Regions from separate parts of the Streptomyces sp. DT224 genome, predicted to be linked through region 3. Evidence: riboswitches for the same ligand, from Rfam matches in the RefSeq annotation. Region 3 holds a riboswitch; each other region holds the start of a gene.
What was found. A riboswitch is a leader RNA that binds a small molecule or an ion and turns the genes downstream of it on or off. The one in region 3 is predicted to bind cobalamin.

Region 1 (6,771 bases), on a different contig from region 3:
ACCGCCGTCTACGATGCCGAACGCGACGGGTTCGTGCTGCACACCCCGCACTGCGGGGCGCAGAAGTTCATGCCCAACACCGGGCGGCCCGGCGGCCCCAAGTCGGGGCTCGTCGCCGCGCGGCTGCTGGCCGGCGGGGCCGACCGGGGAGTGTTCCTGCTGCTGGTGCCGCTCACCGGCGCCGACGGACCGCTGCCCGGCGTACGGGTGCGCAGGCTCCCGGCGCGCATGGGCAGCCCCGTCGACCACAGCCTGACCTCGTTCGACCACGTCTTCGTGGGGCGCGAGGCGCTGCTGACGGGCCCGCAGGGGCGGATCGACGGCGACGGGGTTTTCCGCAGTGCCGTCGAGGGCCGCAGACGCCGCTTCCTCGCCTCCATCGCCCGCGTCGTCACCGGCAGGATCTCCATGAGCGCCAGCGCCGTCGGCTCGGCGCGCGCCACGCTGGCCGTCGCGGTGCGGTACGGCGGCCACCGCCACGTCTCCGCGGGGCGCGGGGCTCGGCTGCCGGTGCTCGCGTACCGCACCCATCACGGGCCGCTCGCCGAGGCCATGGCCACGGTCTTCGCCATGAGCCTGCTGCACCGCCGTGTCCTGGACCGCTGGGAGGCGGCCGCGGCGGGGCCGGAGGCCGGGCGGGAGGCGGCCGAGCGGCTGGTGGACATCGCCAAGGGCTGGATCACCTGGCAGGCCAGGGACGTGATCGTGGAGTCCCGGGAGCGCTGCGGCGCCCAGGGCCTCCTGGAGAACAACGGGATGGCCGCGCTCGTCACCGGAGTCGAGGGCGCCATCACCGCCGAGGGCGACAACCTCGCCGTCCACGCCAGGGCCGCCGCCGCCCTGCTCGCCGACCGCACGCCGTACGAGCCGGCCGCCCCGGCGCACGGCGACCTCACCGACCTCCGGTTCCTGGTCCGGCTCCTGGGCCGCGCCGAGGAGCTGTGGTTCGCGCGCGCCGGGGCCCGGGCGGCCCGGACGGCGCACGGCGACCCGCTGGGCCGGTGGAACGCCGCGGCGGGGCCCGCGCTGCGCGGGGTCGAGGCGCACGCCTGCCGGCAGGCGGCCGAGGCGTACGCGGAGGCGGTCGAGGCGCTGCCCCCCGGGGCGGACCGGGACCGGCTCGGCGAGCTGGCCCGGCTCTTCGCCCTGCGCCGGGTGGCGCGCGACAGCGGGGACCTCCTCGCGGCCGGGTATCTGAGCACCGGTCAGGCCGAGGCGCTGACGGACCACATCGAACGGCTCATCGACGCGGTGGCCCCCCACCTTCCGGAACTCGCCGACTCCTTCGCCTTCCCCGACGAGATGCTGGCCGACTGGCCGATCACGGGCGCCGGTTACGCCGACGCGTACGACGATCCGGAGGCCCACTGGCACGCGGAGGCGAGGCGATGAGGGGCACACGGGCGTGCCGTGCGGAACGCGCCCTGCAGGGGCTCGGGGCGGGGGCCGTCCTCCTCGCCTACTGGACGACCGTCGCCCTGTTCGCGCGGTGGACCGGGGCGTCCCGGCCGGGCGTAGGCGAATCGGTTCGCCGCAAGGCGTAACCGGAGCGGCGCTGTTCAGTTGTTCCGGCGTCGGGGCCGTGCGCGCCGGCGCCGGACACCCCACGCGGGTGAGCACGAGGAAAGGAAGAACCATGAGCACGATCCACCCCCGCATCACCGACGTACTCAGCCGTACCTTCAGGGTGCCCGTGGCCGAGATCCTTCCGGACTCCACGATGGACAGCCTGGACATGGACTCCCTGGCGGCCGCCGAGTTCGCCGTCGTCCTCCGGGAGACCACCGGGGTCGAGCTGGACACCGGCATCCTGACCCGGGGGACCACCCTCGCCGAGCTCACGGAGCACCTCGACACGGCGGCGGGCGTCGCCCGATGAGGACACCGGCCATCGCCGTCACGGGTCTCGGCATGATCACCCCGGTCGGCAACGACACGGAATCCACCTGGGACGGGGTGTGCGCCGCGGTGAGCCCGGCCCGCACCGTCCCCGCGCTCGCCGGGTGCGCGATCGACTTCGCCTGCATGGTCGACGGCATCGACCTGGACGCCGAGATCGGCCGCCGTACGGCCTTCCGGATGGGCCGGTACGTCAAGTTCGCGGTCCTGGCCGCACGGGAGGCCGTCGCCGACGCCGGGCTCGACCCGTCCGGCTGGGACGGCAGCCGGGTCGCGGTCGTCGTCGGCACCAGCAGCGGCGGCTCCGCGCACCTCACCGACCAGGCGCTGGTCCTCGAGCGGAGGGGGCCGGAGGCGATCTCGCCGGCCGGTGTCCTGCTGACCATCCCCAACATGCCCGCCGCCGAGATCGCGATCGAGATGCGGGCCACCGGCCCCAGCATGGCCCCCTGCACCGCCTGTTCGTCGGGCGTCACCGCACTGTCCGTCGCCCGCGACCTGCTGGTGACCGGGCAGTGCGACGTGGCCGTCGCGGGGGCGACCGAGTCGACCGTCTTCCCGGTCGCCATGACCGGCTTCGCCCGCTCAGGAGCGGCCGCCCGCGCGGACGGCGACCTGTCCCGGCTCAGCCGGCCCTTCGCCGCCGACCGCGCCGGACTCGTCATGGGCGAGGGTGCCGCCGTCATGGTGCTGGAACGCGCCGCCGACGCGGAGGCCAGAGGCGTCGAACCCCGGGCCCTGCTCGCCGGCACCGGAGCCACCACGGACGCCCACCACCCCACCAGCCCGCACCCCGACGGGCGGGTCGCCCGGGCCGCCGTCGAGGCCGCGCTGCGGAACGCGGGCTGGCGGGCGGAGGAGGTGGAGCACGTCAACGCGCACGGCACCGCGACCGTGCGCAATGACGCCGCCGAGGCCGCGCTGATCAGCCGGATGTACCCGCACCGGCCGCCCGTCACCGCCCCCAAGGGGGTGCTCGGGCACTGCATGGGCGCGGCCGGGGCGATCGAGGCGGGGCTGACGATCCTCACCCTCCAGCGCGGGGTCGTTCCGCCGGTCGCGAACCTGGACGCCCCCGCGCCCGGGTTCGACATCGACTGCGTCACCAAGGTGCCGCTGGTGCGGCCCGTCCACCGGGCCGTCAGCCACTCCTTCGGCTTCGGCGGGCACAACGCGGTGGTGGCCCTGCAACGCCCCTGAGCCCCCGGGGGCGGCGCTGAACCGCGTGGGACGCCCGTGGTAGCGTCCCCGGAGCCAGTCGAACTCCACGTAGGGGTCAGGGAATCCGGTGCGAATCCGGAACTGACGCGCAGCGGTGAGGGGGACGGGCGGGGCCACGGCCACTGGAAGACCACCGTCTCCCGGGAAGGCGTCCCGTCCGAGCGAACCCGAGTCCGAAGACCTGCTGGCGACCGCCGTCCGGGACCGGGCGGCGGACACCGTACAGCGGGTCCCGCGCATGGGCCCAGAGACGCCGAGGTACCCCGTGCCGCCGATATCCGGCCCCGCCCGTTCCGCCGCCCTGCTCACCGCCGCGCTCCTGCTGCTGACGGCCTGCGGGGGAAGCCCGCCCGAAGCGGCCGGAGGCAAGGGCACGGCGGACGGCTATCCGGTCACCCTCAAGAACTGCGGGCGCACCGTCACCGTGCGGGCCGCGCCGCGCCGCGCGGTCTCCGTCGACCAGGGCACGACGGAGATCCTGCTCTCGCTCGGCCTCGCCGACCGGATCGCCGCCACCGCCACCTGGACCGACCCGGTGATGAAGGGCCTGGAGAAGGCCAACACGGGCGTGCAGCGGCTCACCGACAACCGGCCCTCCTCCGAGAAGGTCCTCGACCAGGAGCCCGACTTCGTCGCCGCCGACTTCGAGTCGACCCTCGCCAAGGGCGGCGTCGCCCCGCGCGAACAGTTCGAGGAGCTGGGCGTCCCCACCTACGTCGCGCCCGCCGACTGCACGGCCAAGGACAACACCAAGGACGGCGACGGCGTCCGCACCGGCGCCCTCACCATGGACAGCGTCTACGGCGAAGTACGCGACCTGGCCCGGGTGTTCGGCGTGCCCGAGCGTGGCGAGAAGCTGGTCGCGCGGCTCCGCGCCCGGATCCGCGAGGCCGCCGACGGCGTCGACGGATCCGGTACCTCCGTCCTGTACTGGTTCGCCAACTCCGAGTCCCCCTATCTGGCGGGCTGCTGCGGGGCGCCGGGCATCATCACCCGGGAGCTCGGCCTGAAGAACGTCTTCGACGACACGCACGAGGAATGGCCGCAGATCAACTGGGAGACCGTCGCCGACCGCGACCCGGACGTGCTGGTCATCGGCGACCTCACCCGCACGTCGCAGACCGCGGAGAGCGCCGCCGGGAAGATCGCCTTCCTGGAGTCCAACCCCGTCACGAAGAAGATGGACGCCGTACGCCACAAGCGCTACGTCCTGCTCAGCGGCCAGGCCATGAACCCGACCATCCGCACGGTCGAGGGCGTGGAGCTGGTGGCCGCCGGGCTGCGGGCGTCCGGGCTCGCGGGGTGACGGCCACCGACCGGCTCACCGCACCGCGCGAGAAGGCGACGGAGACCACCGGGTCCGTCCGCCCCCGCCGCCTGCGCGGCGGCCTCCTGTGGACCGGCGGCGTTCTGCTGCTCGCGCTGTCCGTCGCGGTCGCCGTCACCATCGGGCCGGCCCGGATCTCCGTCGTGGACGTCTGGTCCGCCGTCGCCGCGCACCTCGGCATCGGCGAGGCCCGGCTCAGTCCGATCCGCGACGGCATCATCTGGAACCTGCGTATGCCGCGCACCCTGCTCGCCGCCGTCTGCGGGGCGGGTCTCGCGGTCTGCGGGACCGTCATGCAGTCCCTGCTGCGCAACCCGCTCGCCGACCCGTTCGTCCTCGGCGTCTCCTCCGGCGCGTCCACGGGAGCGGTCCTGGTCGTCGTGCTCGGTGCCGGCGGGGGCGCGGTGTCGCTGCCGGCCGGGGCGTTCATCGGGGCGCTCTGCTCGTTCGCGCTGGTGATGCTGCTCAGCCATACCCTGGGCGGCTCCACCGACCGGGTCGTGCTGGCCGGGGTCGCCGCGATGCAGCTGTTCTCGGCACTGACCTCGTTCGTCGTCATGACGGCCGCCGACGCCGAGCAGACCCGGGGCGTGCTGTTCTGGCTGCTCGGCTCGCTCGGCGGGGTGGGCTGGACCGATGTGTGGATCTGCTCCGCCGTTCTCGCCGGCAGCCTGCTGGTCTGCCTGGGCCACGCCCGTACGCTCGACGCCTTCGCCTTCGGGCAGGACGCGGCCGCCGCCCTCGGGGTGAACGTCGCACGCGTCCGCACCGTCCTGCTCTGCACGACCGCGCTGCTGACCGCCGCGCTCGTCAGCTCGGCCGGGGCCATCGGATTCGTCGGGCTGGTCTTGCCGCACGCCGCCCGCGCCCTCACCGGCTCGGGCCACCGCAGGCTGCTGCCGGTCACCGCGCTCGCCGGAGCCGTCTTCCTGGTCTGGGTCGACACGCTCGCCCGGACCGTCCTCGACCCGCAGGAGGTCCCGGTGGGCGTCGTCACCGCCCTCATCGGCGTGCCCGCCTTCGTCGCCGTCCTCTACCGCACCGGGCGGCCCGCGTGACCGGGACGGCCGCGGAGGGCCTGCGGGCCGCAGGAGTCAGCCGCGAGGCGGGCGGCCGCGTCCTGCTGGACGGTGTGACGCTGGCCCCGGAACCGGGCACGACGGTGGGCCTGATCGGCCCCAACGGCTCCGGCAAGTCCACGCTGCTGCGCATCCTCGCCGGGGTCCTCGCCCCGCACGCGGGCGTCGTCACGCTGGACGGCGACCCCCTCACGGCCGTCGGCCGCCGCGCCGTGGCCCGGCGCGTCGCGGTCGTCGACCAGCACGCCGTCACCCAGGACGAGCTGAGCGTCCTGGACGTCGTACGCCTGGGCCGCATCCCGCACCGGCGTGCCTGGTCGGCGCCGACGGACGCGGACGCGGCGGCGGTGGACGAGGCCCTGGAACGCACCGGGCTCACCGGCCGGCGCGATCAGTCCTGGCACACGCTCTCCGGCGGGGAGCGCCAGCGCGTCCAGATCGCCCGCGCGCTCGCCCAGCGACCGCGTGAACTCCTGCTGGACGAACCGACCAACCACCTGGACATCCAGCACCAGCTGGAACTGCTCTCCCTGGTCGCCTCGCTCCCGCTGACCGCCGTCGTCGCCCTGCACGACCTCAACCTGGCCGCCATGTTCTGCGACCGGATCGTGGTGCTCAGCGGCGGACGGGCGGTCGCGGGCGGGCCCCCCGCGCAGGTCATCACGGAGGAGCTGATCGAGGACGTCTACCGGGTGCGGTCCGTCGTGACACCGGACGGCCCGCAGGGGCGGCCCTCGGTGCGCTTCCTGCCCTGACGGTCCCGGGCACACGAGAGGGCGGACCCGCGGGGCGGGTCCGCCCTCCGCATGTCGTGCGGTACGGCCGGCATGCCGGCGAGAGGTCAGCGGTGGCGTCCTCGGCCGAGGTCGCCGCCGGTGTCCTTGCCGCCCATGTCCTTGCCGCCCTTGGTGGTGCCGTCCGCGTAGTCGATCTGCTCCTTGCGCAGTTCGGCGGAGACCTCCTTCTGCTCCGTCACCCTCTCGGTTTCCATCCGGACGCGCTCGACCGGGACGGTCTCCTTGCGCATCGTGGCGCGTTCCGCGTGCAGGGTGACCTCCACGTCCTGCTCCGTCAGATCGCCCGCTCGCGCGGCCGTCCTGTCGCCCGGCTGCAGCGGCTCACGGACCACCCGTACCTCCTCGTGCGAGACCGGCACGCTGCGCGTGACGTTCTCGGTGACGACGTACTTGTGGAGGCGGGCCCTGCCGCTCTCGTACTCCTCGGTGCCGATGTGCAGCTGCTCCT
Region 2 (6,771 bases), on a different contig from region 3:
CCCGCGCGGCACAGCCGTGCTCCGGCGCTCCGGAGCCAAGGCGGTCATCACCCTGGGCCCCCACCCGGTGGAGGGCGCGCACGCCCTGATCATGGATCAGCGGGAGGTCGGCGGCTGCGCGGTGCGCCATCTGCTGGAACGCGGCAGGCGCCGCATCGGCGTGGTGATGCCCGAGGACCCCGCCACCGCGCTCTTCGCCGCCCCGCGCCTGGCCGGCGCCCGGGAGGCCGCGCTGAACGGCGGCGCCCACGTCGAGGTGCTGCCGCTGCGCTACGAGGAGGAGTCGGCCGCGTCGGTGGCCGCCCGCTGGCCCGCGCTCGGCCTGGACGCCGTCTTCGCGTACGACGACACGTACGCGATGCTCCTGATGCGGGCGCTCCAGGACGCCGGCATCGCGATACCCGCCGAGGCCGCCGTGGTGGGCGCCGACGACTCGATGCTCGGGCGGCTGCTGCGGCCGAGGCTCAGCAGCGTACGGATGGAGCTGGCGACCGCCCAGCCGCTGGCCGACCTGGTGGACCGCCTTGTCCGCCACCCGAGGACTCCGCCCGAGCGGCACGACCTGCTGCGCGCCCGCACCGTACGACGGGAATCCAGCTGAGCCGGACCGACGACCTGCGCGGCGCACCGCCCGTGCCCAGGGCCTGTCCGGCGGATCTTCGTGGGCCCACGACGCCTGGCACGCATTCTCGCCGCACGCCCGAATCATCCAAGTACATCCAGTACAAGGATGATCCGGGCGCACGCCGAGGAGTGGGGTCTCCCCTGTTCGAGCGAAGCCGAGAACGTGGGGATGCACCAGATGCCGCGTGCTGATCCGCGAAGATCCGCCGGACAGGCCCTAGCGTCTTGGCCATGAGCGATCCGCAGAGCTACGAAATCCTCATCGTCCCCGAGTTCACCGACGACAAGGCCCCCGCGACCGGAGAAGGCGCGACGGGGGCCAGCGTCAGGGGCGCCGCGGCCAAGGGCTCCGACGGCGGGGGACCGGGCGCCGCCATCCGGTCGGCCGTGGTCACCGCCACGGGTGAGACGGGCGAGACCGGCTATCCCCGGTACGCGGGGGACGGCATGGTGGCGGACATCGACCCGAGGACCAAAGCCGTCGAGGGCCTCCTCGTCGACGGGTCGGAACTCCCGTACGGGCTCTCGGCCCGGGTCGCGGAGCGCGCGGCCGACACCTGAGGCAGCCCCGCGGGGGCAGGCGGTGCTACTGCTGCTGCCCCTCCGCCTCGCCCTTCTGCTGCTCGGCCTCGACGGCCTTGCGCACCTCGTCCATGTCCAGCTTCCTGGCCTGGCCGATCACGTCCTCCAGAGCCGCCTCCGGCAGTGCGCCGGGCTGCGCGAAGACCGCCACGTTGTCCCGCACGATCATCAGCGTGGGGATCGACCGGATCTCGAAGGCCGCCGCCAGCTCCTGCTGCGCCTCCGTGTCGACCTTCGCGAAGACCAGGTCCGTGTGGCGCTCGGACGCCGCGTCGTACACCGGGGCGAACTGCCGGCACGGGCCGCACCAGGAAGCCCAGAAGTCGATCAGGACGAACTCGTTGTCGCTGACGACCTGGTCGAAGTTTTCCTTGGTGAGCTCTACGGTGCTCATGCGTTGCTCCCTCTTCCTGTGCCCGTATGAGACGTGTCCGGGTCAACGGTGCCCGATCTCGTGCTATTCCGTGCCTGCCCATGTGGCCGACGCCCACACCCCCCGCCAGAATGAGCCGCATGACACATGGAGCGGAGCCCGTCGAGTACGACGTCGTGGTCATCGGAGCAGGTCCGGTGGGTGAGAACGTGGCGGACCGGGCCCGGGCCGCCGGGCTGACCACCGCGGTGGTCGAGTCGGAGCTGATCGGCGGTGAGTGCTCCTACTGGGCGTGCATGCCGAGCAAGGCGCTCCTGCGACCCGTGGTCGCCCGCGCCGACGCCCGCCGCGTCCCCGGCCTGAGCGGCGCCGTCCAGGGACCGCTGGACGCCGCCGCCGTCCTCGCCCACCGCGACGAGTACGCCTCGCACTGGAAGGACGACGGGCAGGTCGCCTGGCTCGACGGGATCGGGGCCGACATCTTCCGCGGCCACGGCCGGCTGACCGGCGTCAAGCAGGTCACCGTCACCGCGCCCGACGGCACGGAGCACCGGCTCACCGCCCGGCACGCCGTCGCCGTCTGCACGGGCAGCAGGGCCGTGGTCCCCGGCCTGCCCGGCATCGAGGAAGCCCGCCCCTGGACCAGCCGCGAGGCGACGAGCGCCAAGGCGGTCCCCGGCCGGCTCGTCGTGGTGGGCGGGGGAGTCGTCGGCGTCGAGATGGCCACCGTGTGGAACGCGCTCGGCGCGGAGGTCACCATGCTCGTGCGCGGCCAGGGGCTGCTGCCCCGGATGGAGCCGTTCGCCGGCGAGCTGGTCGCCGAGGCGCTCACCGGGGCCGGCGCGGACATCCGTACCGGAGTCTCGGCCACCGCCGTACGCCGCCCGGACGGCGAAGGACCGGTCACCGTGGAACTCGACAACGGCGAGAGCGTCGAGGCCGACGAGGTCCTCTTCGCCACCGGTCGCGCCCCGCGCACCGACGGCCTGGGCCTGGAGACGGTCGGCCTGGAACCCGGCTCCTGGCTCACCGTCGACGACACCTGCCGGGTCGAGGGCACGGACTGGCTCTACGCGGCCGGCGACGTCAACCACCGCGCGCTCCTGACCCACCAGGGCAAGTACCAGGCACGCATCACGGGCGACGCGATCGGGGCCCGCGCGCAGGGCAGGCCACTGGACACCGCCCGCTGGGGCGCCCACGCGGCGACCGCCGACCACGGGGCTGTCCCGCAGGTCGTCTTCACCGACCCGGAGGCCGCCTCGGTGGGCCTCTCCCTGGCCGAGGCGGAACAGGCCGGCCACCGCGTCCGCGCCGTTGACTACGACCTCGCCTCCGTGGCCGGGTCGGGCCTGTACGCGGACGGCTACCGGGGCCGTGCCCGCATGGTGGTGGACCTCGACCGCGAAGTCCTGCTGGGTGTCACCTTCGTCGGCCCCGGCATCGGCGAACTGCTCCACTCGGCGACCATGGCGGTCGCGGGCGAGATCCCCGTCGACCGGTTGTGGCACGTGGTCCCCTCCTACCCGACGATCAGCGAGGTGTGGCTGAGGCTGCTGGAGACGTACCGGGGGTAGCCGGGCCCGGCGGGGCGAGCGGCCGCCCCACGCGCAGGTTCCAGCGCCCCGGCCGGCCGCTCAGCTCCGTCAGCGTGAGCGGGGCGACGTCGAGGCGCCAGAACGCCGGTGGCGGCAGCGCGAGCGCGTGGACCACGGTCGCACGCACCAAGGACGGTTCGGCGACGGCCAGCACCCGGCCGGCACCGCTCAGCGAGTCGAGCCAGGCCCCCGCCCGCGCGCACAGGCCGAGCAGCGACTCGCCGCCGTGCGGGGCGGCCGAGGGGTCGGCCAGCCAGGCGGCCACTTCCGCCGGCTCGCGCGTGCTCACCTCGTCCAGCCGGGCACCCGTCCAGCGGCCCAACTCCCAATCACGAAGCGCGGGTTCGCCCATCGAGCGCAGGCCCAGTGCCGCCGCCGTACGGGCGCACCGCTGGGACGGGCCGTGCACCGCCCGGTCCGCGTCCGGGACGTGTGGTGCGGCCAGTCGTGCCGTACGCACACCCGACACGTCGAGCGTGGCGTCACCGGCGAACCGGGCCTCACGCAACGCCGCGTTCATTGCCGGTGAGATCAGCATCACCCGTACCGTCATACCCGCCCTCAACTCCCGGAACACAGGCCCCGCGGCCCAGCACACCATGGCATCCGGGTCCCACCGGCCGCTTGCAGGGGGCATGGCGGAGCCCGGTGCCCAGGCGGTATGGTCGCGACGACATGACGAGGGTGTGACGGAAGTCCGGTGAGAATCCGGCACGGTCGCGCCACTGTGTACCCGCGCACGCGGGAAGTCAGACCCAGCACCCTCGTCTCAGGCACCACGAACGGGACGCGTGTTCCCACAGGAGGTTCTGCCATGGCACAGAGTGCTGCCCCCGCAACCGGCGCACCCGCCATCACCCCCATCTCCCTGAAGGCCATTGCTCCTTGGGCGGTCTTCTTCGGCATCCTCATGCTGGTCCTGCTCTACTTCGTCGGCGCCGAACAGGGGGCCACGGCCCTCATCTCGGGCGAAGGCGTCCACGAGTGGGTCCACGACGGCCGTCACCTGCTCGGTTTCCCCTGCCACTGACCGCCCCACCGGCTGATCCAGGGGAATCCCTCATGAACTCCATATCTGTCAGAGCCCTGTTGATCCGCGGCATGCTCGCCGGACTGGCCGCGGGGGCGCTCGCGCTGCTCGTCGCCTACTTCCTCGGCGAGTCCAGGGTCGACGCGGCCATCGCCATCGAAGAGGCCGCGCACAGCGCCCACGGCCACCACCACGGCGCCGGCGAGGAACTCGTCAGCAGGGGCGTGCAGTCCACCGCCGGCCTGGCCACCGGGGTGCTCGTCTTCGGCGTCGCGGCCGGCGGCATCGCCGCGCTCGTCTTCTGCTATGCGCTGGGCAGGATGGGCCGGTTCGGCCCCAGGGTCACGGCCGCGCTGATCTCGGGCGCCGCGCTGCTCAGCGTGTACGTCGTGCCGTTCCTGAAGTACCCGGCCAACCCGCCGGCCGTCGGCAACCCCGACACCATCGGCGAACGCACCGCGCTGTTCTTCCTGATGGTCGCCCTCAGCGTGCTGCTCGCGGTCGCCGCCGTCATCGCCGGCAGGCGGCTGGCACGCCGCCTGGGCAACTGGAACGCGACGGTCGCGGCGGCGGCCGGCTACGTCCTGCTGATCGCCCTCGCCTATGTGTTCCTGCCCTCGTTCAACGAGGTCGGCACGGACTTCCCGGCCACGCTGCTGTGGCAGTTCCGGCTGGCCACGCTCGCGGTGCAGGCCACGCTGTGGACCGCGTTCGGCCTGCTCTTCGGCCACCTCACCGAACGGCTGCTGGTGCCGAGGGCCGACGCGCTCGCGGACGGCCGGACGAACCGGACGGCCGCCGCCGTGGGCTGACGGCCGCCGTGGACGAGGCGACGGGCGGAGCCCGCCGGGTGGGTCACCGGCAGGCTCCGCCCGTCCTACGCCGCCCACTCGACCAGGTAGTACGTGAGCGAGGCGTCCTCGCCCACGAGGCGCATCCCGGCCGCCGCCATGACCCGCTGCGAGGGGATGTTGCCCGTGTCGGCGTCCCCGCGCACCCGGGCGACGCCCTGTCCCCGCGCGAACCGGAGCAGCGCCCGCAGCGCCTCGGAGGCATAGCCCCGTCCGCGCGCCGACTCCACGAGCCCGTACCCGATCGTGACGCCGCCCCGCTCGTCCGGCGCCCCGTGGAAGCCGATGCCGCCGATGACCACACCATCGGCCCGGAGCCGTATCTCGTACGAGCAGAACGGGGTGGGGTCGCCGGTGTCCGCGCAGGTCGTGAGGAAGCGCGAGGCGGCGCCCCGCTCGCCGGGGGAGGGGTAGCCGGGAGCCCAGCGCGCCCCGGCCGGCGGCGAACCCGCGGCGACGTGCTCGGCGTCGGCGGGGCTCATGGGGTGCAGGAACAGGCGCGGCGTCTCAAGGTCGTTCATGGTCCTGTGGAGTATCACGTGGCCGCCGTTCCCGGCACCTGGAATATGGCGGGTGCCGGGACGCGCTCACGCCGGCCCGAGGTCACCGGACAGCGCTGCCGCCAGCCGCAGCTGTGTGTCCGCCTCGGCCTGCCGCCCCTGGCGCTCCAGGGTCCGGCCGAGCATCAGGCGGGCGTAGTGCTCCACCGGATCGCGCTCCAGAACCGCGCGAAGCTCCGTCTCGGCCCGCCCGAGGCTCGCCGAGTGGTAGTAGGCGCGGGCCAGCAGCAGCCGGGGCGCGACCTGCTCCGGGACCTCCGCGACGAGGCCGTCCAGGATGCGTGCCGCGGTCGTGTACTCCTTCGCGTCGAAGAAGAATCCCGCGCGCTCCCAGCGCTCGGCGGCGGTTCCGAACTCGTAGTAGCTGTCGCTCATGTCGTCTCCTCGGCCGGGCGGGTGTCCGATCCGCACAACACCGATAGGTGGTTTAACATTCCACTAATCATCCGGCGTGGGTGCCACCCGCCCCCGCCCGCAGCGGAATAGGTTGAGCGCCATGAGCAATCTCGATCGCCAGGCCGTCCCCACCGTCTGCGGGGGCCGGGGTTTCGTCGTCGCGGAGCCCGTACGCGAACTGCTGGCCCCGCGCACGGTGCGGCTCGGCGAGTCCACCGAGGTCCGCAGGCTGCTGCCCAACCTGGGCCGCCGGATGGTCGGTGCCTGGGCCTTCGTGGACCACTACGGCCCCGACGACATCGCCGACGAACCCGGGATGCAGGTGCCGCCGCACCCCCACATGGGCCTCCAGACCGTCAGCTGGCTGCACGAGGGCGAGGTCCTGCACCGCGACAGCCTCGGCAGCCTCCAGACGATCCGCCCGCGCGAACTCGGCCTCATGACCTCCGGCCGCGCGATCAGCCACTCCGAGGAGAGCCCCAAGCCGCACGCCGCCCTGCTCCACGGTGCCCAGCTCTGGGTGGCGCTCCCGGACGCGCACCGCTTCGCGGATCCCCACTTCCAGCACCACAGCGACCTGCCCGCGGTCACCGCCCCCGGCCTCACGGCCACGGTGATCCTGGGCGACCTCGACGGCGCCACCTCGCCCGGCACCGCGTACACCCCGATCGTGGGCGCCGACCTCTCGCTGACCCGAGGCGCGCGGGCCCGGCTCCCCCTGGACCCCGACTTCGAGTACGCCGTGCTCTCGATGTCC
Region 3 (6,771 bases):
GCCGAGAACGAGGCCACCCTGGACGAATGGGGCCTGGGCGGACGGTCGTTCGGCACCTGGGTCACCTGGTTCCTGCTCGGCGGCGACCTCTACACCGCGTACACCTTCGTCGCCGTGCCCGCGGCGATCTACGCGGCCGGCGCGTCCGGCTTCTTCGCGGTGCCGTACACCATCCTGGTGTACCCGCTGATCTTCACGTTCCTGCCCCGCCTGTGGTCGGTCTCGCACAAGCACGGGTACGTCACCACCTCGGACTTCGTCCGCGGCCGGTTCGGCTCGAAGGGTCTTTCGCTGGCCGTCGCGGTCACCGGCATCCTCGCCACCATGCCGTACATCGCGCTCCAACTCGTCGGCATCCAGGCGGTGCTGGACGTGATGGGCGTCGGCGGCGGCGAGAACACCAACTGGTTCGTCAAGGACCTGCCGCTGCTGATCGCGTTCGCGGTGCTCGCCGCGTACACCTACTCCTCGGGACTGCGGGCGCCCGCGCTGATCGCGTTCGTCAAGGACGGGCTGATCTACCTGGTCATCGCCGTGGCGATCATCTACATCCCGATCAAGCTGGGCGGCTTCGACGACATCTTCGCCTCCGCCCAGGACAAGTTCACCAAGGCGGGCGCGGGCGGTCTCGCGCCCGCTGCGGCCGGCCAGTGGGGTTACGCCACGCTGGCGCTCGGGTCCGCGCTCGCGCTGTTCATGTACCCGCACTCGATCACGGCGACGCTCTCCAGCCGCAGTCGTGAGGTGATCCGCCGCAACACCACCATCCTGCCGCTGTACTCGCTGATGCTGGGCCTGCTCGCGCTGCTCGGCTTCATGGCGATCGCCGCCGGCGTGAAGGTGGACAACGGCCAGCTCGCCATCCCGCAGCTGTTCGAGAACATGTTCCCCGACTGGTTCGCGGGGGTGGCGTTCGCCGCGATCGGCATCGGCGCCCTGGTGCCGGCCGCGATCATGTCCATCGCCGCGGCGAACCTGTTCACGCGCAACATCTACAAGGACTTCCTGAAGCCGGACGCGACGCCCGAGCAGGAGACCAAGGTCTCCAAGCTGGTCTCGCTGCTGGTCAAGGTCGGCGCGCTCGCCTTCGTCCTCACCATGGACAAGACCGTCGCGATCAACTTCCAGCTGCTGGGCGGGATCTGGATCCTCCAGACGATGCCGGCGCTGGTGGGCGGACTGTTCACCCGGTGGTTCCACCGCTGGGCGCTGATCGCCGGCTGGGCGGCCGGCATGATCTACGGGACGGCTGCCGCGTACGGGGTCGCCAGCCCGACGCAGAAGCACTTCGGCGGGTCCTCCAAGGAGATCCCGGGCCTCGGCGAGATCGGCTACATCGGCCTCACCGCCTTCGTGCTGAACGTCGTGGTCGTCGTCGTCCTCACCTTCGTCCTGAACGCCGTGAAGGCGCCCGTAGGCACCGACGAGACCTCCCCGGGCGACTACACCGGGGACGTGGGCGACCCGGGTGTCCAGGAGAAGCTGCCGCCGGCCACGGCGGGGGCGCCGGGCGGTCACTGACCGCACACCTTTACCGCACGCGACACAACATGTGGGGGCCGTCCGGCAGGGCGGCCCCCACATGTATGCTCATGCTCGCTGTCGCCGCAGGGGAATCCGGTGTGAATCCGGAACTGTCCCGCAACGGTGTATGCGGTGCGCGTTCGCGCATCCGTGGAGTCCGAGGACCTGCCGACAGCGCATCCGGCTCGACCGAACCGGATGCCCTGACGTCCGGGCCTCGTGGGATGGGCCGGTGGACGCCGCACGGAGTGCCGCCCCGCCCGGGCCCCCTCCTGCCCGGCTGCCCCCGCGCTCCCCGCCGGACCGGAGCCGAGCGAGGGAGAGCACCACGTGACCATCGCGCCAGCCGATCCGGCCTCAGCGCCGAAGACGGCCGAGTCCGAAGCCACCGGACCCGCGAGCGACGGACCGGGCACCGCACTGCTGCGGACCCTGACCGACCTCACCGCCGATCTGCCCGACACCGACCCCGGACGCGTCGCCGCCGCCGCCCTGCGCGGCCGCAACGCCCGGTCGGACGAGGCCGAGCTGCGCTCGCTGGCCACCGAGGCCGCGGCGGGCCTCATCGCCGAGGACCCCGCCTACTCCCGGCTCGCCGCCCGCCTGCTCACCCGGACCATCGCGGACGAGGCCGCGGGCCAGGGCGCCACCTCGTTCTCCGCGTCCGTCGCCGTGGGCCACCGCGAGGGCCTGATCGCGGACCGGACCGCCGAGTTCGTGACGCTGCACGCGGGGGCGCTGGACGCCCTGGTCGAGCGGTCCCTCGCCGACGGGGCCGACGACCGCTTCGGCTACTTCGGACTGCGCACCCTGCACAGCCGCTACCTGCTGCGCCACCCGATCACCCGCCAGGTCATCGAGACCCCCCAGCACTTCATGCTCCGGGTCGCCTCCGGGCTCGCCGAGGACACCTCCGGGCGCGCGCTGGACGAGGTCGCCGCGCTGTACGGGCTGATGAGCCGGCTGGACTACCTGCCGTCCTCGCCGACGCTCTTCAACTCCGGCACCCGCCACCCGCAGATGTCGTCCTGCTACCTGCTCGACTCGCCGCTGGACGAGCTGGACTCGATCTACGACCGCTACCACCAGGTGGCCCGCCTCTCGAAGCACGCGGGCGGCATCGGCCTCTCGTACTCCCGCGTCCGCGCCCGGGGCTCCCTGATCCGGGGCACCAACGGGCACTCCAACGGCATCGTGCCGTTCCTCAAGACGCTCGACGCCTCCGTCGCGGCCGTGAACCAGGGCGGCCGGCGCAAGGGCGCCGCCGCGGTCTACCTGGAGACCTGGCACGCGGACATCGAGGAGTTCCTGGAGCTCCGCGACAACACGGGCGAGGACCAGCGGCGCACGCACAACCTGAACCTGGCGCACTGGATCCCGGACGAGTTCATGCGCCGCGTGGACGCGGACACCGCCTGGTCGCTGTTCTCCCCGGCCGACGTGCCCGAGCTCGTGGACCTGTGGGGCGACGCGTTCGACGCCGCGTACCGGGCGGCCGAGGCGAAGGGCCTGGCCCGCAAGACCATGCCGGCCCGCGAGCTGTACGGCCGGATGATGCGGACCCTGGCGCAGACCGGCCAGGGCTGGATGACGTTCAAGGACGCCTCCAACCGCACGGCGAACCAGACCGCCGAGCCGGGCAGGGTGGTGCACTCCTCGAACCTGTGCACCGAGATCCTGGAGGTCACCGACGACGGCGAGACGGCCGTCTGCAACCTCGGCTCGGTCAACCTCGGCGCGTTCGTCAAGGGCTCCTCGATGGACTGGGAGCGGCTGGACGCCACCGTGCGGACCGCGGTGACCTTCCTCGACCGGGTCGTGGACATCAACTTCTACCCGACCGAGCAGGCCGGCCGGTCCAACGCCCGCTGGCGGCCGGTGGGCCTGGGCGCCATGGGTCTCCAGGACGTCTTCTTCCAGCTGCGGCTGCCCTTCGACTCGCCCGAGGCCCGGGCGCTCTCGACCCGGATCTCCGAGCGCGTCATGCTCGCCGCCTACGAGGCGTCCTGCGACCTCGCGGAGCGGTCGGGCCCGCTGCCCGCCTGGTCGGAGACCCGGGCCGCGCGCGGGGTGCTGCACCCGGACCACTACGCCGTGGAGCTGAACTGGCCGGAGCGCTGGGAGGCGCTGCGGGCCCGGATCGCGAAGACCGGGATGCGCAACTCGCTGCTCCTGGCGATCGCCCCGACCGCGACGATCGCCTCGATCGCGGGGGTCTACGAGTGCATCGAGCCCCAGGTCTCCAACCTCTTCAAGCGGGAGACCCTGAGCGGTGAGTTCCTCCAGGTCAACGGATATCTGGTGGACGAGCTGAAGCGGCTCGGCGTGTGGGACGCGCGGACGCGTGAGGCGCTGCGGGAGTCGAACGGCTCGGTGCAGGGCTTCGCCTGGGTCCCGGCGGACGTGCGGGCGCTGTACCGCACGGCGTGGGAGATCCCGCAGCGCGGCCTGATCGACATGGCGGCGGCCCGTACGCCCTTCCTCGACCAGAGCCAGTCGCTCAACCTGTTCCTGGAGACGCCGACCATCGGCAAGCTCTCCTCGATGTACGCGTACGCCTGGAAGCAGGGCCTGAAGACGACGTACTACCTGCGGTCGCGTCCGGCGACCCGGATCGCCCGTGCCGCGTCCGGGGCCGCGTCGACCGCCGCCCCCATCCCCGTACAGCAGGCGCAGGCTCCCGACGCGGACGCGATCGCCTGTTCCCTGGAGAACCCCGAGTCCTGCGAGGCATGCCAGTAATGAGCACCACCCCCACCGAGAAGAACCTGCTGGACCCGGGCTTCGAGCTCACCCTGCGGCCCATGCGCTACCCGGACTTCTACGAGCGCTACCGGGACGCGATCAAGAACACCTGGCACGTGGAGGAGGTCGACCTCCACTCGGACGTGGCGGACCTCGCCAGGATGACGCCCGCCGAGCAGCACCTGATCGGGCGCCTCGTCGCGTTCTTCGCGACCGGTGACTCGATCGTCGCCAACAACCTGGTGCTGACGCTGTACAAGCACATCAACTCCCCCGAGGCGCGGCTGTATCTGTCGCGGCAGCTGTTCGAGGAGGCCGTGCACGTCCAGTTCTATCTGACGCTGCTCGACACCTACCTGCCCGACCCGGACGACCGCGCGGCGGCGTTCGCGGCCGTGGAGAACATCCCGTCCATCCGCGAGAAGGCGCAGTTCTGCTTCCGGTGGATGGACTCGGTGGAGAAGATCGACCGGCTGGAGTCGAAGGCCGACCGCCGCCGCTTCCTGCTGAACCTGGTCTGCTTCGCCGCGTGCATCGAGGGGCTTTTCTTCTACGGCGCCTTCGCGTACGTGTACTGGTTCCGCTCGCGCGGGCTGCTGCACGGTCTCGCCACGGGGACCAACTGGGTCTTCCGCGACGAGACGATGCACATGAACTTCGCGTTCGAGGTCGTGGACACGGTCCGCAAGGAGGAGCCGGACCTCTTCGACGACGCCCTCCAGCAGCAGGTCACCGACATGCTGAAGGAGGCCGTCGAGGCGGAGCTGCAGTTCGGCCGCGACCTGTGCGGCGAGGGGCTGCCCGGCATGAACACCGAGTCGATGCGCGCGTACCTGGAGTGCGTCGCCGACCAGCGGCTCACCCGGCTCGGCTTCCCGGCGGTGTACGGATCGCAGAACCCGTTCTCGTTCATGGAGCTCCAGGGCGTCCAGGAGCTCACGAACTTCTTCGAGCGCCGCCCCTCGGCGTACCAGGTGGCCGTGGAGGGCACGGTCGCCTTCGACGACGACTTTTAGCCTAGATCCTCGCCCAGCTTCTGACGTACGGACGCCGTGCGGCCCCCACCGGCCGCGCGGCGTCCGCGCTTTGCGGTGGGCGGGTGCTCCGGTCCTGTTCCGCTTCGCGCAGCTCGCGGTCGATGCGGCGCTCGCGGGCCATGCCGACCAGCGCGGGCAGCAGGACGAGGGCGAAAAGGACGGAAATGCCGAGGATGTTCTGGAATGTGTTCATGCCTCTACTGTCCTCGTTCCGGAGGAACGGCGGCAGTGGCAGGACTGTCACACAGCATCGAATTACTGCCACACTGGTTCCATGCTGAACAATGTCGCCGCCCTGATGCTCGACGATGTCCATCCCTTCGAACTCGGCGTGCTCTGCGAGGTGTTCGGCCTCGACCGCAGCGACGAGGGCCTGCCGGTGCACGATTTCGCCGTGGTCTCCGCCGAGGGGCCCCAGCTGCGGACCCACGCCGGTTTCACCATCCGCACCCCCTACGGCCTCGACCGGCTGGAGGAGGCCGACCTCATCGCCGTACCGGCCGGCAGCCGCTTCGGGGAGCGCGAGTTCCCCGAGGAGGTCCTGGTCGCCCTGCGCCGGGCCGTGGAGCGGGGCGCCCGGGTGCTCAGCGTCTGCTCGGGGGCGTACCTCCTGGGCGCGGCCGGGCTGCTGGACGGCCGCCGCTGCACCACGCACTGGCGGCACGCCGACGACCTGGCCCGCCGCTTCCCCAAGGCCGTCGTCGAGCCGGACGTGCTGTACGTGGAGGACGGGCCGGTCACCACGTCGGCGGGGACGGCGGCGGGGATCGACGCCTGTCTGCACCTGGTCCGCCAGGCGTACGGACCGGCCGCCGCCAACACCATCGCCCGCCGCATGGTGGTGCCGCCGCACCGGGACGGCGGGCAGGCGCAGTACATCCAGCGCCCGCTGCCGCGCACCCGGTGCGACACGGTGGGCGACACGCTGGCCTGGATGGAGCGCCACCTCGACCGCGAGATGACCGTCGAACAGCTCGCCGACCGGGCGCACATGTCGCCGCGCACCTTCGCCCGCCGCTTCCAGCAGGAGACCGGGACCACCCCGTACCGCTGGCTGCTGCGCCAGCGCGTCCTGCTGGCCCAGCACCTGCTGGAGACATCCGACGAAACCGTCGACACCATCGCCGACCGGACCGGCTTCGGGACGGCGGCGGCCCTGCGCCATCAGTTCGTACGGGCCCTGGACACCACACCGCAGGCGTACCGGCGCACCTTCCGGGGCCCGTCGGCGGTCGGCGAGGCGGCCTGACCGAGTGCCCGACGGGCCCCGCCGAGGGGGTCAGATACCGCAGTTGGGCGCCGACCAGTAGTGGCTGGGGCTCTGGTCGACGTGGACGTGGTCGTTGTGGTCCGGGTAGCCCGGGCCGAGGATGGTGTGGAAGCCGTGGTAGCGGGCCTCACCGGCGAGGGTGCAGAAGGCGATCCCGCCGAGGTCGGCCGCGTCTCCGTACAGATGGCGACTGTT
Region 4 (6,771 bases), on a different contig from region 3:
GTCGCGCCACTCGGACTCGCCGAGGTGGCCGAGCCCGTCCGGGGAGCGGGGGGCGCCCGGGTCGCCGCGGTAGGCGAGGTCGAGCACGGGCAGCTGCCGGCCGTGCAGGAACTCCAGGAGGTTGAGGGGGTGCTCGCGGGTGGCGCCGATGCCGTGCACGGTGATGACCCAGGTGCGGCGGGGCGCCGGGACGTGCCAGGCGGGCAGTTCGCCCAGCTCGCCGGGGATCCGCACCTCCCGGAAGGCCAGGCCGAGCGCGCTGCCGGGGTCGCCGCTGTACACCTGGGGCGTGAGCCGGACCTTGTCGCCGGGGGCGAGGACGCCGTGGTCGACGCGTTCCAGCCGGCGCACGACGGTGTCGGCGGCCTGGTGGGCGCGGTCGAGCACGGGGCCGACGACGGCGTGGACGTCCTTGCCGGCCAGCCCGTACGTGCCGGGGCGCAGCGAGGTGAGGGACCGGGTCAGGGTGACCTGCCCGGCGGCCGTCGCGTGGACGGTGAGTTCGCGGTCGGCGGGGAGCGGTCGTCCGGGCGGCGTCCTGAGGGCGACGTCGCCCGCGAACCGGCCGGCCGCGACCGCTGCCGCGCCGGCGCCGATGAGTGTGGTGACGGCCGCTGCCGTCGCGGTAACCGGGCGCACCCCCACAGTGTCGTGGCCGGGGCGGCGCGATGCCAGTGGGCAGGGCCGTCCGGTACCGCCCGTGTCGCTTCAACGCCGTCCGGCGCCGCCTCGGCCTTGTTGCCCGTACCCCTTGAGCGCCTCCCGGACCTCGCCCAGCTGGTCCTCCGAGAGCAGGGCCGGGGTACGGCCGGGTACGGCGCTCGCGGTGAGCCAGACGTGGCAGAGCCATTCGAGCTGGGCGGTGCGGTCGTACGCCTCGTCGAGGGTGGCGCCGTACGTGACGGTGCCGTGGTTGGCGAGCAGGCAGCCGGTGCGGTCGCGCAGGGCGGTGAGCATGTTCGCGGCCAGTTCGGGGGTGCCGTACCGGGCGTAGGGGGCGACGCGGACCGTGCCGCCGAGCATCGCGGCGGCGTAGTGGACCGGGGGGACCTCCGTGACCAGGGTGGAGACGGCCGTGGCGTGGACCGCGTGGGTGTGCACGACGGCCTTCGCGTCAGTGTTCCGGTAGACGGCGAGGTGGAGGGGAAGTTCGCTGGTGGGAGCGAGTGTCCCGAAGGTCTGGTTGCCTTCCGGATCGACGCCGGTCAGGTCCTCGGGGCCCAGCTGGTCGTACGCCACTGCGCTGGGGGTGACCAGCACCGTGTCGCCGATCCGCAGCGAGACGTTTCCGGAGGTTCCGACGACCAGGCCCTCGGCCGCCGTGCGGCGCGCCGCGGCGACGACCGCCTCCCATCCCCGGGCGATCGCGTCGTGCTCTCGGTCACTCATACGAAGATCCTTTCCGGCCCCGCCCCGGGCGCCGCCCGGCCACCGCTCCGGGGGTCACCGCAGCGTCCTGCTCAGTTCATCTTCCGTTCACTCAAGTTGCCTACGTTCCACGTGCCAATGACGTCGAACGATTGCCTGGGTAAATGGAACACATCACGCTGCTGCTCGCGATAGTGATCGTGACAGCTCTAGTGTTCGATTTCACGAACGGTTTCCACGACACCGCCAACGCGATGGCCACGACCATCTCGACCGGCGCACTCAAACCCAAGACGGCGGTCGCGATGTCCGCCGTTCTGAATCTGGTCGGCGCGTTCCTGTCCGTGGAGGTCGCCAAGACGATCTCCGGCGGGATCGTCAACGAGGACGGCCTCAGAACCGAGGTCATCTTCGCGGCGCTCGTCGGCGCCATCCTGTGGAATCTTCTGACCTGGCTGGTCGGGCTCCCGTCCAGCTCCTCCCACGCACTGTTCGGCGGCCTCATCGGCGCCGCGGTGATGTCCGCCGGCTGGTCGTCGGTCAACGGGGGCACCGTCGTCACCAAGGTGCTGCTGCCCGCCGTCGCCGCCCCGATCGTGGCCGGCGTGGCCGCGCTCCTGGCCACCCGGCTCACGTACCGGATCGGCGGGAAGATCCGGAACGACGCCCAGGAGAAGGCCACCGCCAAGGGCTACCGGGCCGGCCAGATCGCCTCGGCCGGGCTCGTCTCGCTCGCCCACGGCACCAACGACGCGCAGAAGACCATGGGCATCATCACTCTCGCCCTGGTCACCGGCGGCGTCCTCTCCCCCGGCTCCAACCCGCCGGTCTGGGTCATCGTCAGCGCCGGCCTGGCCATCGCGCTCGGCACGTACCTCGGCGGCTGGCGCATCATCCGCACCATGGGCAGCGGCCTGACCGAACTGAAGCCCCCGCAGGGCTTCGCCGCCCAGACCAGCGCGGCCACCGTCATCCTGGCCTCCTCGCACCTCGGCTTCTCCCTCTCCACCACGCAGTCCTGCTCCGGGGCCGTGATGGGCGCGGGCCTCGGCCGGGCCGGGGGTGTGGTCCGCTGGTCCACCGCCACCCGGATGTTCGTCGCCTGGGGCCTGACCCTGCCGGCGGCCGGTCTGGTCGGCGCGGGTGCGGAGTTCCTGACGAAGCAGGGCACCTGGGGCGTCGTGGTCGTCGCGGCCCTCCTGGTCGCCGGTTCCGGGGCGATCTGGGTGCTCTCGCGCCGCACGCCCGTCGGCCACGGCGATGTCGCGCCCGGCACCGAGGACGCCGCCCCGGCCGAGCCCGCGGGTGTCGTCACCCAGGCCATCGCGGCCGTGAGCCCGCCGCCCACCGCGGCCCAGGCGCACGACCTCGCCGCCACCATTCCGGCGCCCGCCGGTCCCGTCGCCGCCGATCCGGCCCGACCCGCCACGGTCTGACAGACCCCGGTACTCCGGTAAGGACACCCCGTATGAACATCGACTGGGCAGCTCTGGGCACCGTCTTCGGCGTCTCCCTCGTCACCACCGTCGCCCTGGTGGGCCTCTTCACGCTCGGCATCGTCGGCCTCTCCAAGCAGCCGGAGCCGGCTGCCGGGGGCGGTCCGGCGGGCTCCTCGCTCCTGCTGGCGCGCGCCGGGGCGTACGTCTGCTTCGGGCTGTGCGCGGCGGCGGTCGCGTACGGGATCTATCTGATCGTCGCCTGACGCACCGCCTCCCCCGGGCCGGACGCACCTCGTGCGCGTCCGGCCCGATGTGCGTCCGCCCCCACCGTGCCGCCGCAGGTCAACGGCGAGTTGACGGGCGTTCGCGGGGCGTGGTGGACTGCCGGAGCCATTACGGCGACAGCAGAGGAAGCCGGTGCGAATCCGGCGCGGTCCCGCCACTGTCACCGGGGAGCGGTCCCCCACCGCACGTCACGGCCCGCGCGAGCGGGCTGGAAGACCGGGGTCCCGCCGATCCGGAAGCCAGGAGACTCTCGTCGCCGTCACGTCGAACCAGGGCGCGGACCCTGAGTGAGGACATACCGCCATGCCCGGCTGCCGTGCGACCTTCTCCCCACGCCCTCTGTCGGCAGCCTCGGGTGCGGTCGGCTGAACCGTGCGTGCCGATCGCATCTACGCGTACGGCGCCACCGCCGGCCTGATCGCCGACCTGCTGCTCGGTGACCCCCGCAGGGGGCACCCGGTCGCCGCCTTCGGGCGGGCCGCCGCGGCCGTCGAGGACCGGCTCTGGCGCGACCATCGCGGCCGGGGCGCCCTGCACACCCTGATCTGCGCGGGGGGCGCCGCCGGGAGCGCCGCGCTCGCCGCCCGCGCCCTGCGCCGCCGTCCCGTCGCCTCCGTGGCCCTGACCGCCGCCGCCACCTGGTTCGTCGTCGGCGGTACGTCGCTGGGGCGCGAGGCCCGGGCCATCGGCGGGGCGCTCGCCGCCGGCGACATCGAGTCGGCCCGGGAGCGGCTGCCCCACCTGTGCGGGCGCGACCCACAGGCGCTGGACGGCCCCGGGATCGCGCGTGCCGTGGTGGAGTCCGTCGCCGAGAACACCTCGGACGCCGTGGTCGGCGCCCTCGTCTGGGGCGCCCTCGCCGGGGTCCCCGGGCTCGTCGGCTTCCGCGCCGCCAACACGCTCGACGCGATGGTCGGCCACAAGTCGCCCCGTTACCTGCGGTACGGCTGGGCATCCGCCCGGCTGGACGACCTCGCCGGCTGGCCCGGAGCCCGGCTCACCGCCCTGCTCGCCGTGGCCTCCGGCGGCCGCCCCCGGGAGGCGGTACGGGCCTGGCGGGCCGATGCCGCGAAGCACCCGAGTCCCAATGCGGGGCCCGTGGAGGCGGCGTTCGCCGGGGCGCTCGGCGTACGGCTGGGCGGGACCCTCGCGTACGGGGGGCGCGTCGAGCACCGGCCCGTGCTCAACGGGGAGGCGGGCCGTGCCGTGGAGACCGGGGACATCGAGCGCGCCGTGCGGCTCTCGCGCCGGGTGGGCGTGCTCGCCCTCGGCGTCGGCGTGGCCGCCCGGCTGGGCGCGGGGGCGGTCGCGCGCCGGATCGCGGGACGGACCGGGAGACCTCAAGGACGGAGAACGATATGAGCGGCGGACTGCTGGTCGCCGGAACCACGTCGGACGCGGGCAAGAGCGTCGTCACGGCGGGCATCTGCCGCTGGCTGGTGCGCCGGGGGGTGAAGGTCGCCCCGTTCAAGGCGCAGAACATGTCACTGAACTCCTTCGTCACCCGCGAGGGCGCCGAGATCGGCCGGGCCCAGGCGATGCAGGCCCAGGCCGCCCGCGTCGAACCGACCGCCCTGATGAACCCGGTGCTGCTCAAGCCCGGCGGCGACCGCTCCAGCCAGGTCGTCCTGATGGGGCGGCCGGTCGGCGAGATGAGCGCCCGCGGCTACCACGGCGGACGGCAGGAACAGCTGCTGTCCACCGTCACGGACTGCCTGGAGCAGCTGCGGAGCACGTACGACGCGGTGATCTGCGAGGGCGCCGGCTCACCCGCCGAGATCAACCTGCGGCGTACGGACATCGTGAACATGGGCATCGCCCGGGCCGCGCGCTTTCCGGTCGTGGTGGTCGGGGACATCGACCGGGGCGGGGTCTTCGCCTCCTTCTTCGGCACGACCGCGCTGCTCGCGCCCGAGGACCAGGAGCTGATCGCGGGGTATCTGGTCAACAAGTTCCGGGGCGACGTCTCGCTGCTGGAACCGGGCCTGGACATGCTGCGCGACCTGACGGGCCGTCCCGCATACGGGGTGCTGCCCTTCGCTCACGGGCTCGGCATCGACGAGGAGGACGGCCTGCGGGTGTCGCTGCGCGGCACCGTACGCGAGTCGGCGGTCGCCCCGCCGCACGGCGAGGACGTCCTGCGCGTCGCCGTGTGCGCCATCCCGCTGATGTCGAACTTCACGGACGTGGACGCGCTGGCCGCCGAACCGGGCGTCGTCGTGCGGTTCGTGGACCGGGCCGAGGAGCTGGCCGACGCCGACCTCGTCATCGTGCCGGGCACCCGGGGCACCGTGAAGGCGCTCGCCTGGCTGCGCGAACGCGGGCTCGCCGACGCGCTGCGGCGGCGCGCCGCCGAGGGCCGGCCGGTGCTCGGCATCTGCGGCGGCTACCAGATCCTCGGGGAGCACATCGAGGACGAGGTCGAGTCGCGCGCCGGGCGGGTCGACGCGCTCGGCCTGCTGCCCGTGCGCGTCCGCTTCGACCGCGAGAAGACCCTCGCCCGGCCGTCCGGCCAGGCGCTCGGCGCGCCCGTCGAGGGGTACGAGATCCATCACGGCGTCGCCGAAGTGGGCGGCGGGGAGCCGTTCCTGACGGACGGCCGGGGCACCCCGCTGGACGGCTGCCGGTCCGGTGCCGTCTGGGGCACCCACTGGCACGGTTCGCTGGAGAGCGACGCCTTCCGCCGCCTCTTCCTGGCCGAGGTCGCCCGGCTCACCGGCCGCCGCTTCGTGCCCGCGCCCGACACCTGCTTCGCCGGCCTGCGCGAGGAACAGCTCGACCGCCTCGGCGACCTGATCGAGGAACACGCGGACACCGACGCGCTGTGGCGGCTCATCGAGTCGGGCGCGCCGTCCGGTCTGCCGTTCATCCCGCCGGGAGCGCCCGCCACCCCCGTCAAGGAGGCCCTGTGAGTACGCCTTACCCCTTCACCGCCATCGTCGGCCAGGACGACCTGCGGCTCGGGCTGCTGCTCAACGCGGTCAGCCCGGCCGTGGGCGGGGTCCTGGTCCGCGGCGAGAAGGGCACCGCCAAGTCGACCGCCGTACGCGCGCTGGCCGCGCTGATGCCGGAGGTCCCCGTCGTGCCGGGGTGCCGCTTCTCGTGCGACCCCGCCGCGCCCGATCCGGCGTGTCCGGACGGCCCGCACGAGGACGTCTCCGGCGTGTCGCGGGCGGCGCGGACCGTGGAGCTGCCGGTCGGCGCCTCCGAGGACCGGCTCGTCGGGGCGCTCGACATCGAACGGGCCCTCGCGGAGGGCGTCAAAGCCTTCGAACCGGGGCTGCTCGCGGACGCGCACCGCGGAATCCTGTACGTGGACGAGGTCAACCTCCTCCACGACCATCTGGTCGACCTCTTGCTGGACGCCGCGGCCATGGGGGCCTCGTACGTGGAGCGCGAGGGCGTCTCCGTACGGCACGCGGCGCGGTTCCTGCTCGTCGGGACGATGAACCCGGAAGAGGGCGAGCTGCGCCCCCAACTGCTCGACCGGTTCGGGCTGACCGTCGAGGTCGCGGCGTCCCGGGAGACGGACCAGCGGGTGGAGGTGGTGCGGCGGCGGCTCGCCTACGAGGACGACCCGGCGGCCTTCGCGGCGCGCTGGGCCGGCGAGGAAGCGGAGTTGCGGGACCGGATCACGGCCGCGCGGGCGCTGTTGCCCGACGTGGTGCTCGGCGACAAG

Region 1: another riboswitch for cobalamin. It lies ahead of ACLQ2N_RS11675 (ABC transporter substrate-binding protein); the one in region 3 lies ahead of ACLQ2N_RS00825 (ribonucleoside-diphosphate reductase subunit alpha).
Region 2: another riboswitch for cobalamin. It lies ahead of ACLQ2N_RS29010 (CbtB domain-containing protein); the one in region 3 lies ahead of ACLQ2N_RS00825 (ribonucleoside-diphosphate reductase subunit alpha).
Region 4: another riboswitch for cobalamin. It lies ahead of ACLQ2N_RS18510 (cobalamin biosynthesis protein); the one in region 3 lies ahead of ACLQ2N_RS00825 (ribonucleoside-diphosphate reductase subunit alpha).

What each region holds. Positions count from the first base shown of each region.
Region 1 is NZ_JBNCLI010000004.1:299,583-306,353, forward strand. It holds gene ACLQ2N_RS11660 (acyl-CoA dehydrogenase) at 1-1,392, shown strand, start outside; gene ACLQ2N_RS11665 (acyl carrier protein) at 1,637-1,879, shown strand; gene ACLQ2N_RS11670 (beta-ketoacyl-[acyl-carrier-protein] synthase family protein) at 1,876-3,099, shown strand; cobalamin riboswitch at 3,153-3,309, shown strand; gene ACLQ2N_RS11675 (ABC transporter substrate-binding protein) at 3,386-4,426, shown strand; gene ACLQ2N_RS11680 (FecCD family ABC transporter permease) at 4,423-5,505, shown strand; gene ACLQ2N_RS11685 (ABC transporter ATP-binding protein) at 5,502-6,281, shown strand; gene ACLQ2N_RS11690 (PRC and DUF2382 domain-containing protein) at 6,368-6,771, opposite strand, start outside.
Region 2 is NZ_JBNCLI010000012.1:212,518-219,288, forward strand. It holds gene ACLQ2N_RS28985 (LacI family DNA-binding transcriptional regulator) at 1-601, shown strand, start outside; gene ACLQ2N_RS28990 (hypothetical protein) at 856-1,185, shown strand; gene trxA (thioredoxin) at 1,211-1,600, opposite strand; gene ACLQ2N_RS29000 (dihydrolipoyl dehydrogenase family protein) at 1,720-3,156, shown strand; gene ACLQ2N_RS29005 (histidine phosphatase family protein) at 3,113-3,730, opposite strand; adenosylcobalamin (AdoCbl) riboswitch at 3,855-3,946, shown strand; gene ACLQ2N_RS29010 (CbtB domain-containing protein) at 3,992-4,207, shown strand; gene ACLQ2N_RS29015 (CbtA family protein) at 4,240-5,019, shown strand; gene ACLQ2N_RS29020 (GNAT family N-acetyltransferase) at 5,085-5,579, opposite strand; gene ACLQ2N_RS29025 (tetratricopeptide repeat protein) at 5,646-5,993, opposite strand; gene ACLQ2N_RS29030 (pirin family protein) at 6,115-6,771, shown strand, end outside.
Region 3 is NZ_JBNCLI010000001.1:173,479-180,249, reverse strand. It holds gene mctP (monocarboxylate uptake permease MctP) at 1-1,521, shown strand, start outside; cobalamin riboswitch at 1,587-1,711, shown strand; gene ACLQ2N_RS00825 (ribonucleoside-diphosphate reductase subunit alpha) at 1,855-4,266, shown strand; gene ACLQ2N_RS00820 (ribonucleotide-diphosphate reductase subunit beta) at 4,266-5,285, shown strand; gene ACLQ2N_RS00815 (hypothetical protein) at 5,287-5,499, opposite strand; gene ACLQ2N_RS00810 (GlxA family transcriptional regulator) at 5,581-6,555, shown strand; gene ACLQ2N_RS00805 (D-Ala-D-Ala carboxypeptidase family metallohydrolase) at 6,586-6,771, opposite strand, start outside.
Region 4 is NZ_JBNCLI010000007.1:48,138-54,908, forward strand. It holds gene ACLQ2N_RS18490 (alpha/beta hydrolase) at 1-639, opposite strand, end outside; gene ACLQ2N_RS18495 (class II aldolase/adducin family protein) at 709-1,389, opposite strand; gene ACLQ2N_RS18500 (inorganic phosphate transporter) at 1,533-2,804, shown strand; gene ACLQ2N_RS18505 (hypothetical protein) at 2,837-3,070, shown strand; cobalamin riboswitch at 3,216-3,341, shown strand; gene ACLQ2N_RS18510 (cobalamin biosynthesis protein) at 3,465-4,454, shown strand; gene ACLQ2N_RS18515 (cobyric acid synthase) at 4,451-6,004, shown strand; gene ACLQ2N_RS18520 (putative cobaltochelatase) at 6,001-6,771, shown strand, end outside.